2 linked regions of the Haloferula helveola genome follow. The protein of the gene in region 1 binds, or shares a complex with, the protein of each later gene. Links are inferred from orthologs where the notes say so. Each region holds a gene or a part of one and is shown on either strand. Other genes may lie near its edges.

Region 1 (6,272 bases):
CCAAGCTTCGCATACTCCTCGCCACCCATCTTGACGATGTGCTTCACGTGGCACAGCGACTCGACGTTGTTGACGATGGTCGGGCACATGTAGAGCCCGAGCGCTGCTGGGAAGTAGGGAGGCTTGATCCGCGGATACGCCCGCTTGCCTTCGAGCGACTCGATCAGGCCGGTCTCCTCACCGCAGATGTAGGCGGCCGCCCCACGGTGAACGTAGATTTCGACATCGAATCCGGAGCCGAGGACGTTCTGTCCGACGAAGTTCTTCTCGCGAGCTTCCTCGATCGCCTTCTCAAGGATCTGGGCGGCCTCCGGGAACTCCTCCCGAATGTAAATATAGGCGACCTTGGCTCCAACCGCGAAACAGGAGATGACCATGCCCTCGATGAGCTGGTGCGGATCCTGGTGGACGATGTAGCGGTCCTTGAAGGTTCCGGGCTCCGACTCGTCGCAGTTGCAGATCAGGTAAACCGGCTTGGTGTTGTTCGGCGGGATGAAGGTCCACTTCACGCCGGTCGGGAAACCGGCTCCGCCGCGACCGCGCAGGCCGGACTTCTTCACCTCCTCGGTGATCGCCTTCGGCTCCATGCCGAACGCCTTGCGCAACTCCTCGTAGCCACCGTCGTTGAGGTAGCAGTCGATCGACGGATCCCAGCCCTCGCGATCGACGTTGCGGAAGATCATGCGGTATTCCCGCGAGTCAGGCTGCTTGCCTTCGGTGTATCGGATATCGCTCACGTTGGAGAGAGGTCTTATGCTTTCGAGTAGCGGTCGAGCAGGTCCTGGGCCTTGTCGGCACCGACCCCTTCATGGAAGTCGTCATTGACCAGGCAAACCGGCGCCGTGCCGCATGAGGCGAGACACTCGGCGAACTCGACCGACCAGGTTCCGCACGGTGAAACCGCAATCGGATGGTGATGGGGATCCAGCGACTCACGGTCGATGCCGGTGATCTCGCAAAGCTTGTCCATCAGTTCGTACGAACCTCCCATCGCGCACGACAGCGTGCGGCAGACACGCACATGGAACTTGCCGGGAGCCGACTGTCGGAAGCCCGGATAGAAGGTCACTACCTCAAGCACCTTGACCGGCTCGATGCCAAGCCGGTCGGCCGTCCAACGGATCGCTTCGGCGGACAGGAAACCGTGGTGGTGCTGGATGTAGTGGAGGATGGGCAGCACTGCCGATCGCTTCTGGTCATCGGGGAATTGCGCCAGCCGTTTTGCGGCCTCGGCCTCAAGTCCCTCGCTTGCTGCGAAGGGAGGGAAATGCTTGGTGCCGGGTGTTTCCGGCGACGCGGTGTTCTCTTCGAGAATGGACGATGACATGACGGTGATTGGCGGGCGGGCGGGGCTACTTCAGCAACGAGCCGAGGTGCTGCATCACCACGGTCGGCCCCATGTAGTTTTTGCCCTCGTAGCTGGACTTGATGATATTCCCTTCGAGGTCGGTAAGGACGAGATTGGGGATGCCGCCACCAGGGTGCTTGAACTTCGAACGGAAGCTGCCGACCTTCGAGAGCTTCAGATGCGGCCACGCCATCTTCTTGCTCGTGGCATACTTCGTCATCGATGCCTCGTCCCGGTCGGAAGTGACGAGAATGATCTCGAACTCGTCGCTTTTCTTCTCGTCGTAGAACTGCACCAGCGACGGGGTGAATCGTTGGCAGGGCCCGCACCACGAGGCGGTGTAGTAGAAAAGATAGTACTTCGTCGGCTTCGTGGCGTCCTCACACGGAGCGAGCTTATCGCCATCGAGACGGAGCAGGTTTCCCTCGAGCGTTTCGTCGAACACGCTCTTCGGCGCATTGGGATCCACCCACTCGCCGAGCCGCTCCGCGCTCTCGTCGGACAGTTGGGAGGCCTTGAGCCGGGCGGTCTTACCGTTGTTCAGACGGAAAACGCCAACCTTCTCGCCGCCTTCCTCGACGACTTCGACAAGGGTCATGTTGGCCGTGCGGCCGTCAGCACTGGTCCAGGTTTCGGCCGATACAGCCAAAGAGCTGGCGAAAAGAAAGGCGAGGATGGGGTACGTTTTCATGTCACGACAGATAGCGGCGTCAGCGGTCGCATTCGCCCATCACAAAGTCGAGAGAGCCCAATATGGCGGGAATGTCAGAAACCATGTGCCCCGGGAGCAGCTTCGAGCAGATCGACAGGTTGCAGAAGGAGGGGCTGCGGATCTTCAGGCGGTTCGGAACTCCGCCCCCGGTGGAATGGATGTAGAAACCGAGCTCGCCCTTGGGATTCTCGGCACCGAAATAGACTTCGCCCGCCGGGGCGTCGATGCCCTGGGTGGCGACAATGAAGTGGTGGATCAACTCCTCCATCGACATCAACACGCGCTCCTTCTCAGGCAGCATGCCCTTGGTGTGGGCCAGATTGACCGGACCGTCGGGCATCGTGTCGAGAACCTGGCGGCAGATCCGGATCGATTGCCGCATTTCCTCCATCCGGACGTGGTAGCGGGAGTAGCAATCGCCCTCTTCGGCGATCGGCACATCAAAATCGTAGTTCTCGTAGCCAAGATACGGATTGTCCTTCCGCAGGTCGCGGGCGACGCCTGAGCCACGCAGGTTCGGGCCGGTGATCCCCCATGACACGGCGTCCTTGGCCGGGATCACGCCGATGTTGGCCATCCGCTCGATGAAAATCCGGTTTTTGTCGAGCAGCTTGCCAACCTCGTCGATCGTCACCGAGCACTCGTCGAGGAACTTGCGCACGGATGCCTCGAAACCGTCGGGCATGTCGCGCAGCTGTCCACCGACGCGGGTGTAGGAAGTGGTGAAGCGGGCGCCGGTAAGCTGCTCGCAGAGATTGTAGACCTTTTCGCGCTCGGTGAAGGTGTAGAGGAAGACGGTCATCGCGCCGACGTCCATCGCGCAGACTCCGACCCCAAGCATGTGCGAGGAGATCCGGGCCAGCTCGCAGCAAAGGACCCGCAAGGCCTGACCGCGGGGCGGGAGCTCCCATCCCATCAGCTTCTCGACCGCGCAAGCGTAGGCGACATTGTTCGCCAAGGGCGCGAGATAGTCCAGCCGGTCGGTGTAGGGCACGAACTGGTTGTAGTGCATCGCTTCCGCGATCTTCTCATCGCCGCGGTGCAGGAAGCCGATATCCGGATCCGCCTTCTCGATCACCTCGCCGTCGAGTTCGAGCACGAGCCGCAGCACGCCGTGGGTGGCAGGGTGGGAGGGCCCCATGTTCAGGACCATCTTCTCACCCATCATATCGCTCGTCTCCGCGTGATAATCTGCGGCTTTCGAGGCGACATCCGGCGCCTGATAATCGGTCGTGGAAGAGCTACTCATAAGGATCCCGGCGGGAGAAATGAGGCCCCAAGACCGGGGTCCGGGCAAGGGGTTTGTGAAATTTTTCACAAAGTAGGCCCGAACCGCCCCCGGGAGTCGCCGGAGGCCTGCCAAACCCCGGGCTCCGCTCAGAAATTCACCTCGAACCAGAGCCCGGCGTAGAGACGGGTCGAGGCATCCGAGTCCAGCGCCACGGAGGTGCCGACGAAGGGGGTGAACGCGACGTGGCGGTTGACGCCGTAGGTCCAGCTCAACCGGGCAAAGAGATCATTGGCCCCGCTGCGCCCGTAGAAGCCCGAGGTGCCGCTGATACCGCCCAGAAGGGTGATGAACGAATCGTCTCCCGTGGGTTTCGACCATGCGGCCTCGACTTTGCCATACCAGCCACTCGCCCCACTGTCGTATTGAAAGGCTCCGCCGATCCGCCAGTCGTCGTTCGGATACCAATTGTAGAATGGCCCGACAGCGACACCGTCGTCGAAGATCCGGTGGTCGTAAGATGATAGCGAGAGATCCATGCCGGCGTCCCACGACTCGGCCTCGTAGACGATGCCGAAGAATGCCGAAGCGGCCTCAAAGTCCCCCGAGCCGGTTCCGGTTCCATACCAACCGCCGATCTCGAGCAGCCACTCGTCACTGAGCGCGACCTCCGCTCCGAGTTGGACCTCCACGAGTCCTTGCGAGAGCGAGAACCCTCGGTCGATGAACTCGCTGCGGAAACCGGTAAGGACCTCGATGCCGTAGGTCAGTTCGTCGTCATCTTGGGCAACCGCGGTTGCCGGAAGCAGCAGGAGGGGAAGCAGGCGCCTCATGCCGGAGGATGCTGCGCGATCGGCCTTTCGAGGGAAAGACCGAATCACGCAGGTGTGGGGAGACCGGAAAGCCGGATCAGGTGTTCGCGGCGGTTTCGCCGGCGAGGCTGGCGTCGAGAACCTCGCGACGGAGGTTGCGACCCTTGCCACGGCTCCACCAGTAGACGATCGGCGAGGCGACGAAGATCGACGAGTAGGTGCCGACGATCAGGCCGACGAGAATCATCGTCGAGAAGTCACGCAGGGCAGCGCCGCCGAAGATGGCGAGGATCGCGACCGTGAAGATCGTCGTCATGGAGGTCAGCAAGGTACGCGAGAGGGTCGCGTTGATCGCCGAGTTCATGAGATCCTTCACCTTGCCGCGCTCCGTGAGCAGCGATTCGCGGATCCGGTCGAAGACGATGATGGTGTCATTGATCGAGTAACCCGCGATCGTCAGGATCGCACCCACATGAATCAGCGATAGCTCGCCTCCGAAGAGCACGATCAATCCGACCGCGATGACAACGTCATGAACCACCGCAACGATCGCTCCGATCGCGAAGGAGAATTCGAAGCGGATGCTGATGTAGAGCATGATCGCGACCAGCCCGAGCCCGAGAGCGATGCAGGAGTTGACGAGGAACGCCGAGCCGGCGGTTGCGGACACGCTTTCGGTCGTCACGTCCACCGCGAACTTCGTGTCACCGGTGTCTTCACCGTTTACGACGACCGGCACGCGCTCCTGGAGAACCGGGAAGGCAGCACGCAGGGTTGCCTCAACCTCCTCGGCATCTTCCGTGGCGCAGCGGATGCTGAGTAGTTCGCCGCTGTTCGGGATGTTCTCTTCCTGAACCATCGGCTTGGCGGCCGTATCGAGATCCTTCAGCGCGTTCTCGGCATCGGCGCGACGGATACCTTCCGCGTCTTCATCGAACTTGAGGGTCAGCAGGGTGCCACCGGTGAAGTCGACACCGAGGGCAGCAGAGCGTTTCCAAGCAAACCCGCCAATTGCCGCGACGAAGAGCAGTGTGGAAATCACGAGGGCGATCCGGCGCTTGCCAAGGAAGTCCCAGTGGGTCGAGCGGAAGAGGTTCAGCAGCGAAAGGTTCTTCAGCATTCCCGAGTCGGTGCCCCAGCGGAAGAACACGCGCGTCACGAGAATCGCCGAGAACATCGAACCGAGCAGACCGATGGTCAGGGTAACCGCGAAGCCGGCCACCGTGCCGCTGGCCTTCCAGAACAGGATGACCGCAGTGAGAAGCGAAGTGATGTTGGAGTCGAAGATCGCCGAGAACGCCTTCTCGTAGGCGGTGTTGATCGCATTCGCCAGCGACTTGCCGTGCTCGAGTTCCTCACGCAATCGCTCGTAGATCAGGACGTTCGCATCGACGGCCATACCGATCGTCAGGATGATGCCCGCGATCCCCGGCAGGGTGAATGTGAAGCCGAACATCGCCATGCCGCCGAAGATCAGGACCGAGTTCACGGCCAGCGCGATCAGAGCGATGATGCCCGCCGTCCGGTAGTAGATCAGGATGAACAAGGCGGTCAGCGAGAGACCGATCAAAGCTGATGTCACCCCTTGTTCGACCACCGCGCTACCCAGACTCGGAGAGACGGTTCTCTCTTCGTCAATGACCAGGGCATTCTTGAGCGGATTGAGGAGTTGGCTGGCGAGCGTGCCCGCTTCTTCAAAGCTGTCCTGACCCATGATGACGAAGTTGCGGCCAAGGGGCACGCTCTGCACCACGGGAGCGGTGATCACTTCGTTGTCGAGAAGCACCGCGATCCGGTCAGCACCGGCGCGCATGTCCTTCGTGAGGTTGGTCATCTTGTCGCCACCTTCGCCGGTCAGCTTGATCCCGACCTGGTGATCGCTGCCCTGGGTTTGAGGCCAGGCGTCAGCGATATCGGCGCCGTCGATCGCTGTCCGTCGGCTGAGCAGGAGATACTCGGTGAAGAGCTCGCCCTTGCGATTCTCTCCCTCATGCTTGTAGGCCCGGTAGCCGGGAACGACTTCCTCGCCGTTGAACACCTTCTCGGCGAGTATCGGGCTCTGCGGACTGACCTCGCGGAGCTCAAGCTTGGCGACCTTCTGCAGCGTTTCCCGGATGTCGTCGGCAGTCTCCGGGTCCATGCCCGGCATCTGCAGAATGATCGTGTCGTCGC
Region 2 (6,387 bases), 1.0 Mb from region 1 along the record:
AGGTCTTCCTGAAGCTCTGCCGAGTCACGGCGGCGCACGACGGGTTGGACGATGAAGTCCTGACCGGCAACGCCGTCACCCTTGTAAGGCTCCATGGTGCCGTCGGACCGGATGGATCCAGGATTTCCACGGTATTGGTAAATCAACAGCGCTTTGCTGGAGTCGGCGGATTCCTCGATCCACTGGTAGGCCTTCTCGAAGCCGGTATCGAAGTCGTCGGTGTCGTCCGAGCGCAGGGTCACGAGTTCCCGTTCCAGCGCGTAGGCGAGCCGGTCGGCTTCCTGGACACTGATCGCCTTGCGAATGCCTTGGGCAGCGGGCGCGAACACCGCGAGGAAGGCCGTCAGGAGCAATGCGAGCACACCGATCGCGATGACCGTTTCCATCAGGGTGAAACCACCCCGGTTCTTCAGCTGAGGGATACGCATAATAAGTTAGAAGGTTTGGGGGTCGGAGTTGCCGATGATCTGGGTCGGGTCACGGAACACCGAGGTTGAACCGTTGCGCCAAATGACGAAGCCCGCAAAATCCCGCCTGCCTTCGCTGGTGGTCTTCGGATCCTGCCCCATCGCCCGGGCGCCGCTTCCGATCACGAAGCTCGGCCCGGTGTAGTTGCTGCCCGAGAGGCCCGTGGTGCAGATGCCCTCGGAGTTGAACTCGTAGTAAAGATACTTGCCGTCGTAGAAGCCGCCGGCGCCCGTCAGGTTCATTTCCTCGAGCGAGCCACCGGCACCATCGTGGTCGGGGCGGCTGAAGGTGCGGCTGAAGAACACCTTGTCCGGAAGTGTGTAGGCCCGGCTGGAGAGCTTCCAATCGCCGGTCGGCTTGCCGTCGTCATCAAGTTCCTCATAAGCGATCGCAATTCGACGCAGATAGGACTCGGAAGTCGCATCATCAATATCGATGAGGATCCGGGTATTGGTCCCTTTTCCGACCGCTACCGAACGGGCTTCATCAAACAGCGCCTCGGTCGCGGCGATCGCGGTCGAAACCCCCTTGCCACCGCTGCCGCGCAGCGCGACCGAACCGATGGTCAGGAGAATGCTGATGATCAGAATCACGACCAAAAGCTCCACCAATGTGAAGCCTTTGCGCGAAAGGTGAGGTTTGATGTCCATGAACGTTGGGTTTAGGGAAATTGAGCTCATTTATTGGGCGCAAGCAAGCGGGAATGTGATTACATCGCGATTACGTGCATCCCCTTATTTTCGATAGTGTCCTTGATTCGGGCCGCTCATCCAAGCCCAAGCTGAGCGAACCATATCCCGCACGTCTTTGTGCGCTGCCTCCCAGCCGAGGACGTCTTTGGCCAATTGGGGATCCGCAAGCAATTGCGGCGGATCACCCTCCCGTCGAGGGCCGTATTTCACCGGCACTTCTTTTCCGGTGACCTCTTCGACCGCCTCGATGATTTCCTTCACGGAAACCCCGACGCCGGTTCCCAGATTGCAGCGGACCGAGTCACCGCCATCGGCAAGATAGGAAAGGGCTTTGGCATGGGCATCGGCCAGATCGGCGACGTGGATGTAGTCCCGGATGCAGGTCCCGTCGGGCGTCGGGTAGTCGGTCCCGAAGACGTCGACATGGGAGATTTCACCGGTCACGGCCATCAGCACGCGGGGAATCAGGTGGGTTTCCGGGTCGTGATCCTCCCCGATGCTGCCGTCATCCGCGGCACCGCTCGCATTGAAATACCGGAGGCAGGCGCTCTTAAGGCCCCATGCCTGCTCGCAGTCGCGCAGCACCCACTCGAGCATCAGCTTGCTTCTGCCGTAGGGATTGATCGGGTCCTGCGGATTGCTCTCGGTGATCGGAATCGCCGCCGGGACCCCATAAGTTGCGCAGGTCGAAGAGAAGACGAAATTCTTGCAGCCCCGGTCCTGCATCACCTCCAGCAAGGTGAGAGGCTCCGCCGTATTGTTGCGGTAGTATTTGAGTGGATTGGTAACCGACTCACCGACGTAGGCGTAAGCGGCGAAGTGGACGACAGCTTGGAAACCGTGCTCGTCGAACAGCCGCTCAAGCAGCGCCCGGTCTCCGATTTCACCGACCACCAACTCCACGGATTCGTCGACAATCGCGTCGTGATGCCCGAAGACGAGGTTGTCGAGCACCACGATCCGGAATCCCTGCGACGCGAGCAGGCGAACGGTGTGGGAGCCGATGTAGCCGGCACCGCCGGTAACAAGTATGGACGCTGACATCAGATTCGGGGATTTTGCTGCGGCGAGCAAACGGACCGCCTTCCAGCCTGTCAACCCCGCCCAGCGGGGATGACCCGCGAATTTCGTTGAATATCCGCCACATCCGAACCGTCCCATTGACCGAAATGAAACGACTTTTCCAAATCGCCCTCGTGGCGGCAGGCGCCGGGCTCTTCAGCTCCTGCTACTACGACCCCTACTCCAGCGGCTACGGCTACGCCGACTCCTACGGCTACAGCGGCGGCGGCACGGCTTTCATCCACACCAGCAGCGACAACTGGTTCTATGACTCGAAGGTGCGCTGCTACTACGACCGCAGCCGCAGCGCCTACTACGACCCTTGGCTGGGAGGCTACTATCCGAGCGGCTATTGCCCCCAGCCCGTCTACCATGTCCCCCACCCCTACGGATGGAGCGGTCACGGCACCTGCCCTCCTCCGAGGAATGTCCGCTACAACCAGATCGATCGCTACAAGGACCGGATCGCTTTGCTGAAGGCGCGCAACTACCAATGGGCGGAAAAGGTCCGGCTGAACCAAGCCGTAGCATCCGCCAACTGGCAGAATGCCCGCGCCCGTGCCGCGTCGAACTTCCAAGTCGCGAAGGCCAACCAGCAGATCCGCAACCAGCAGCTGCGGAACGCCTACAGCCGGGCCAACCGGGGCAACAACTACCAAGGACAAACGGTGGCGCCGGGCCGGTTCTCGCCCCAGGTCACGCAACCGAAGCCTCCGCAGAACTACAACCAGCGTACGCGCCAGAACTACAATCCGCCGCAGAACAACAACGTCCAGCGGTCAGGCTACAACAAGCCGGTGAACAGCGCCGTGCAGGCCCAGAAGCAGCGGAATGAGCAACTTCGCAACGCGATGTCGAACGCCCGCCAGCAGCAGGCCCAAGCTTATCAGAAGCAGAAAGAGGCTCTGCAGAACTGGAACCAGAAGCGGAAGAACCGCTGATCAGGCTCCCTCCCGGCGTCTTCGATCACGCTGGAGTTTTTCAAGGGTGACCCGCGGCCTCAAGGTCCAGCGGGCACCCAGAAAGCCTGCCATTCCTCCTCCGAAATGGCAGGCATGCGAGGCACCGAACAGGGATCCCCGCGCCCATGTGTCGGCGTGTTCGCCCCAAGTGCCGAGCAACGGAACACCAAGGGCGGGATTCATGATCGCCAGCAGTCCTGCCGAGAGCAGCAGCCCGTAGCCCAGGCTTTGACCGGACAACGGCACCGGCCACATCTTCGAGCCCGGCGAGACTCCGGTCAGCCACAGCATCGCCGCGACCGCGGCACCTGAAGCGCCGACGAGACAGGGCGCCGATTCGCCGGCCCCTCCGAGCACCAGATGCATGGCACCGCCGGCCAACAACCCGGCCAGCAGCACCCGCCACCACAATCCGAAGCCTCCGATCCGCTCAATCCGGGTCCCCACCGCCAGCAGCACCGCGACATTCAAACCGAGGTGCAACCAGCCCCCGTGGAGGAAGCCATGGGTGGCGAGCTGCCAGATCTGACCTCTGAGGATGCCGGCACGGCTCAGCCCGAAATCCTGGTAGATAGCGGGCACGCCATCGACGCCACCGAGCATCGCGATCCCGAGCTGGATCCCGGTTAGCACGAGCACCAGCAGCAGCGTCGCCTTCGCGGCCAACACATCGTCCCCGAGTTCCCGCCATCTGGACACACGTCCGCTCATGAAGTCGGGACGGTGCATGGCTCGGAGGCTTTCGAAAACCGGGAAATCAGTCGATCTCGCGCGAGCGTGGCTCGCGGCTGACCGGATCCCCGCTTCCCGGGGACGTCACAAACGGCCCGCCTTCCAGTGGCGCGACTCCGGTGAAGGCGACGTCCGGCATCTCGCTCGGGCGACCGGCCAATGGGAAATCCTTGCGCAAGGGATGGAACGGGTAGCCCTCCCACATGAGGATGCGACGCAGATCCGGATGATCCGCGAAACGGATGCCCATCATGTCGTAGACCTCACGCTCGTGCCACTCGGCTCCGTCCCAGAGTTTCACCGCGGTCGGAACTTCCTGGTCCTCGCCCACCTTGGCGCGGATGCGCAGATGCTTGGAATCATCGGTCGTCGCCAGCTCGTAAACCATCTCGAAGCGCGGGTCCTCTCCGAAGTGGTCGAGGCTCGAGATATCGAGCAGGAAGTCGTAGCCGAGATCGTTCTTCGCGGTCGCCAGCACTTCGGCCAGGGCCGACAGTTCGACCACCACGGTGTGCTCGCCCCGGAACTCGACGGTCTCGACGACCTTGTCGCCGAACTTCTCCTTCAGGGATTCGGAATCTTTGACGGCCGACATCGGATTCAGGAGGAAAGATCTTCGAAGAATTCCTTTTTCTGCTCCTCGATGGCCTTCACGCCCTCGACCTTGGCCTGAACCTTCATCAGTCCCTCGATCAGAGCCTCGGGACGCGGAGGGCAGCCGGAAATGTAAACGTCGACCGGGATAAGGCGGTCGATCCCCTGCAGCACCGCATAGCTGCGATACATGCCGCCACTCGACGCGCACGCGCCCATCGCGATGCACCACTTCGGCTCCGGCATCTGGTCCCAGATCCGCTTCACCGCGAGCGCCATCTTGTAGGTCACCGTGCCCGCCACAATCATCACGTCGGCCTGACGCGGCGAGAATCGCATCACCTCCATCCCGAAACGCGACAGGTCGAAGCGCGAGCAGGCCGAGGCCATCATTTCGATCGCGCAACAGGCCAAGCCCATCGGCATCGGCCACATCGAGTTCTTCCGCATCCAGTTGATGGCGGCATCGACGCGCGTGAAAATCACGTTGCCCTCGATCTTGGAGTCGTAGGCCGCGTGGGCGAGCTGACTGTTGTCGGAAACCATGGCTGCGGGGCGACATTGCCCCGCCCCCAGCGGACCCTCAAGCGGTTTGTGAAAGTTTTCACAAGCTCCCCAAGATTGCCAAATGCCGCTTCCGGCCCTATCACCCCCGCCCGCCCATGAACCGCATCGATGCCACTTTCGCCCGCCTGCGCTCCGAGGGGAAAAAGGCCTTTGTCGCCTACGTCGCCGCCGGCGACCCGTCCTTCGACGCCTCGCTGGAGGTCGTCCGCGCACTCGCCGACGCCGGCGCCGACGTGATCGAGCTCGGCGTGCCGTTTTCCGACCCGCTGGCCGATGGCATCGTCAACCAACTCGCCGCCGACCGCGCCCTGAAGTCCGGCATGAGCACGCCACGCGTCCTCGACCTGATCCGCGAGTTCCGGAAGACCCACGACACGCCCATCGTGCTCTTCACTTACCTCAACCCGGTCTTCACCTACGGCTACGAGAAGTTCCACACCGATGCCGCCGCGGCCGGGGCCGACGGCATCCTGCTGCTCGACCTGCCGCCCGACGAGGCCGCGCAGAACACCGAACTCGCCCGCGGTGAGGGTCTCCGGCACATCCGCCTGATCGCTCCGACCACCCCGGACGAACGGGTCACGCTTCTCGCCGACGGCTCGGAGGGATTCATCTACGCGCTCTCCCGCACCGGCGTCACCGGCGCCCATGGAGCACCGTCCGATCAGATCGCCGACCAGGTCGCCCGGATCACCGCCCACACCGAAACGCCGGTCTGCGTCGGCTTCGGAATCACGACTCCCGAGCAGGCCGCCATGGTTGCGAAAGCCGGCGACGGGGTGATCGTCGGCTCGGCCATCGTCAAACAGATTGAACTTCACCCCGACCGCGCCGCCGAGGCGGTCCGTGAATTCGTCGCACCCTTGATCGATGCCACTCACGGTGCGTAATCCTTCGCCCTGCAACTCCCAGCTCCCATGCTACTGCACTTCTACAAGATGAACGGTGCCGGCAACGACTTCGTCGTGGTCGACAACCGCGACCTTTCGCTGAACCTCACCGGCGATCAGATCGAGCTTCTATGCGACCGCCACCGCGGCGTCGGAGCCGACGGACTGCTGGCGGTCGAGCCCGCCGAAAACGGTGCCGACTTCAAGTTCCGTTACTACAATGCCGACGGCGGCGAAGCCGAGATGTGCGGCAATGGTGCCCGCTGCTTCGGCCGCTTCACCGCCGCCCTAATGGAAGAAGCACCCGATCAGGTTACGTTCGAAACGATCGCCGGCACGCTGGCCGCGGAGATCGTCGATGAAAACATCCGCATCGCGATGTCGGACCCGGTCGACCTGCAAATGGACAGCGGCGCTTCG

What was found.
Region 2: the proteins of nuoD (region 1) and nuoB are in contact, whole or in part, in a cryo-EM structure (PDB 6KHJ), measured with the Thermosynechococcus vestitus proteins. The link is inferred for Haloferula helveola from one-to-one orthologs. Residues at the interface, in WP_011057128.1 of Thermosynechococcus vestitus: Pro17, His18, His19, Pro20, Ser21, Met22, Val25, Arg27, Met29, Thr31, Ile38, Asp39, Cys40, Glu41, Pro42, Val43, Ile44, Gly45, Tyr46, Leu47, His48, Arg49, Gly50, Met51, Lys53, Ile54, Asn57, Arg58, Pro65, Tyr66; in WP_011056552.1 of Thermosynechococcus vestitus: Leu46, Met47, Tyr48, Thr50, Ala51, Cys52, Phe54, Ile55, Glu56, Ala58, Ala59, Ile61, Gly62, Ser63, Arg64, Phe65, Asn76, Pro78, Thr89, Thr91, Lys93, Met94, Ala97, Leu101, Met123, Phe124, Ser126, Asp127, Ser128, Tyr129.

What each region holds. Positions count from the first base shown.
Region 1 is NZ_AP024702.1:5,152,521-5,158,792, reverse strand. Bases 1,185-3,965 are described here. They hold nuoD (NADH dehydrogenase (quinone) subunit D), read right to left. Parts: upstream 3,310-3,965; coding sequence 2,059-3,309; downstream 1,185-2,058. Other genes in these bases: HAHE_RS19590 (hypothetical protein), read right to left, coding at 3,438-3,965; HAHE_RS19600 (thioredoxin-like domain-containing protein), read right to left, coding at 1,353-2,039; HAHE_RS19605 (NAD(P)H-dependent oxidoreductase subunit E), read right to left, coding at 1,185-1,327. Outside these bases: NADH-quinone oxidoreductase subunit NuoF, read right to left, coding at 1-683; more of HAHE_RS19605, read right to left, coding at 752-1,184; more of HAHE_RS19590, read right to left, coding at 3,966-4,121; protein translocase subunit SecD, read right to left, coding at 4,198-6,272.
Region 2 is NZ_AP024702.1:4,125,110-4,131,496, reverse strand. Bases 3,287-6,182 are described here. They hold nuoB (NADH-quinone oxidoreductase subunit NuoB), read right to left. Parts: upstream 5,057-6,182; coding sequence 4,517-5,056; downstream 3,287-4,516. Other genes in these bases: dapF (diaminopimelate epimerase), read left to right, coding at 5,995-6,182; trpA (tryptophan synthase subunit alpha), read left to right, coding at 5,173-5,967; HAHE_RS15575 (NADH-quinone oxidoreductase subunit C), read right to left, coding at 3,942-4,511; HAHE_RS15580 (rhomboid family intramembrane serine protease), read right to left, coding at 3,287-3,913. Also shown: HAHE_RS15600 (prepilin-type N-terminal cleavage/methylation domain-containing protein), read right to left, coding at 1-428; HAHE_RS15595 (prepilin-type N-terminal cleavage/methylation domain-containing protein), read right to left, coding at 435-1,118; UDP-glucose 4-epimerase GalE, read right to left, coding at 1,203-2,204; HAHE_RS15585 (hypothetical protein), read left to right, coding at 2,330-3,163; more of HAHE_RS15580, read right to left, coding at 3,164-3,286; more of dapF, read left to right, coding at 6,183-6,387. UniProt on the Escherichia coli protein: NDH-1 shuttles electrons from NADH, via FMN and iron-sulfur (Fe-S) centers, to quinones in the respiratory chain. The immediate electron acceptor for the enzyme in this species is ubiquinone.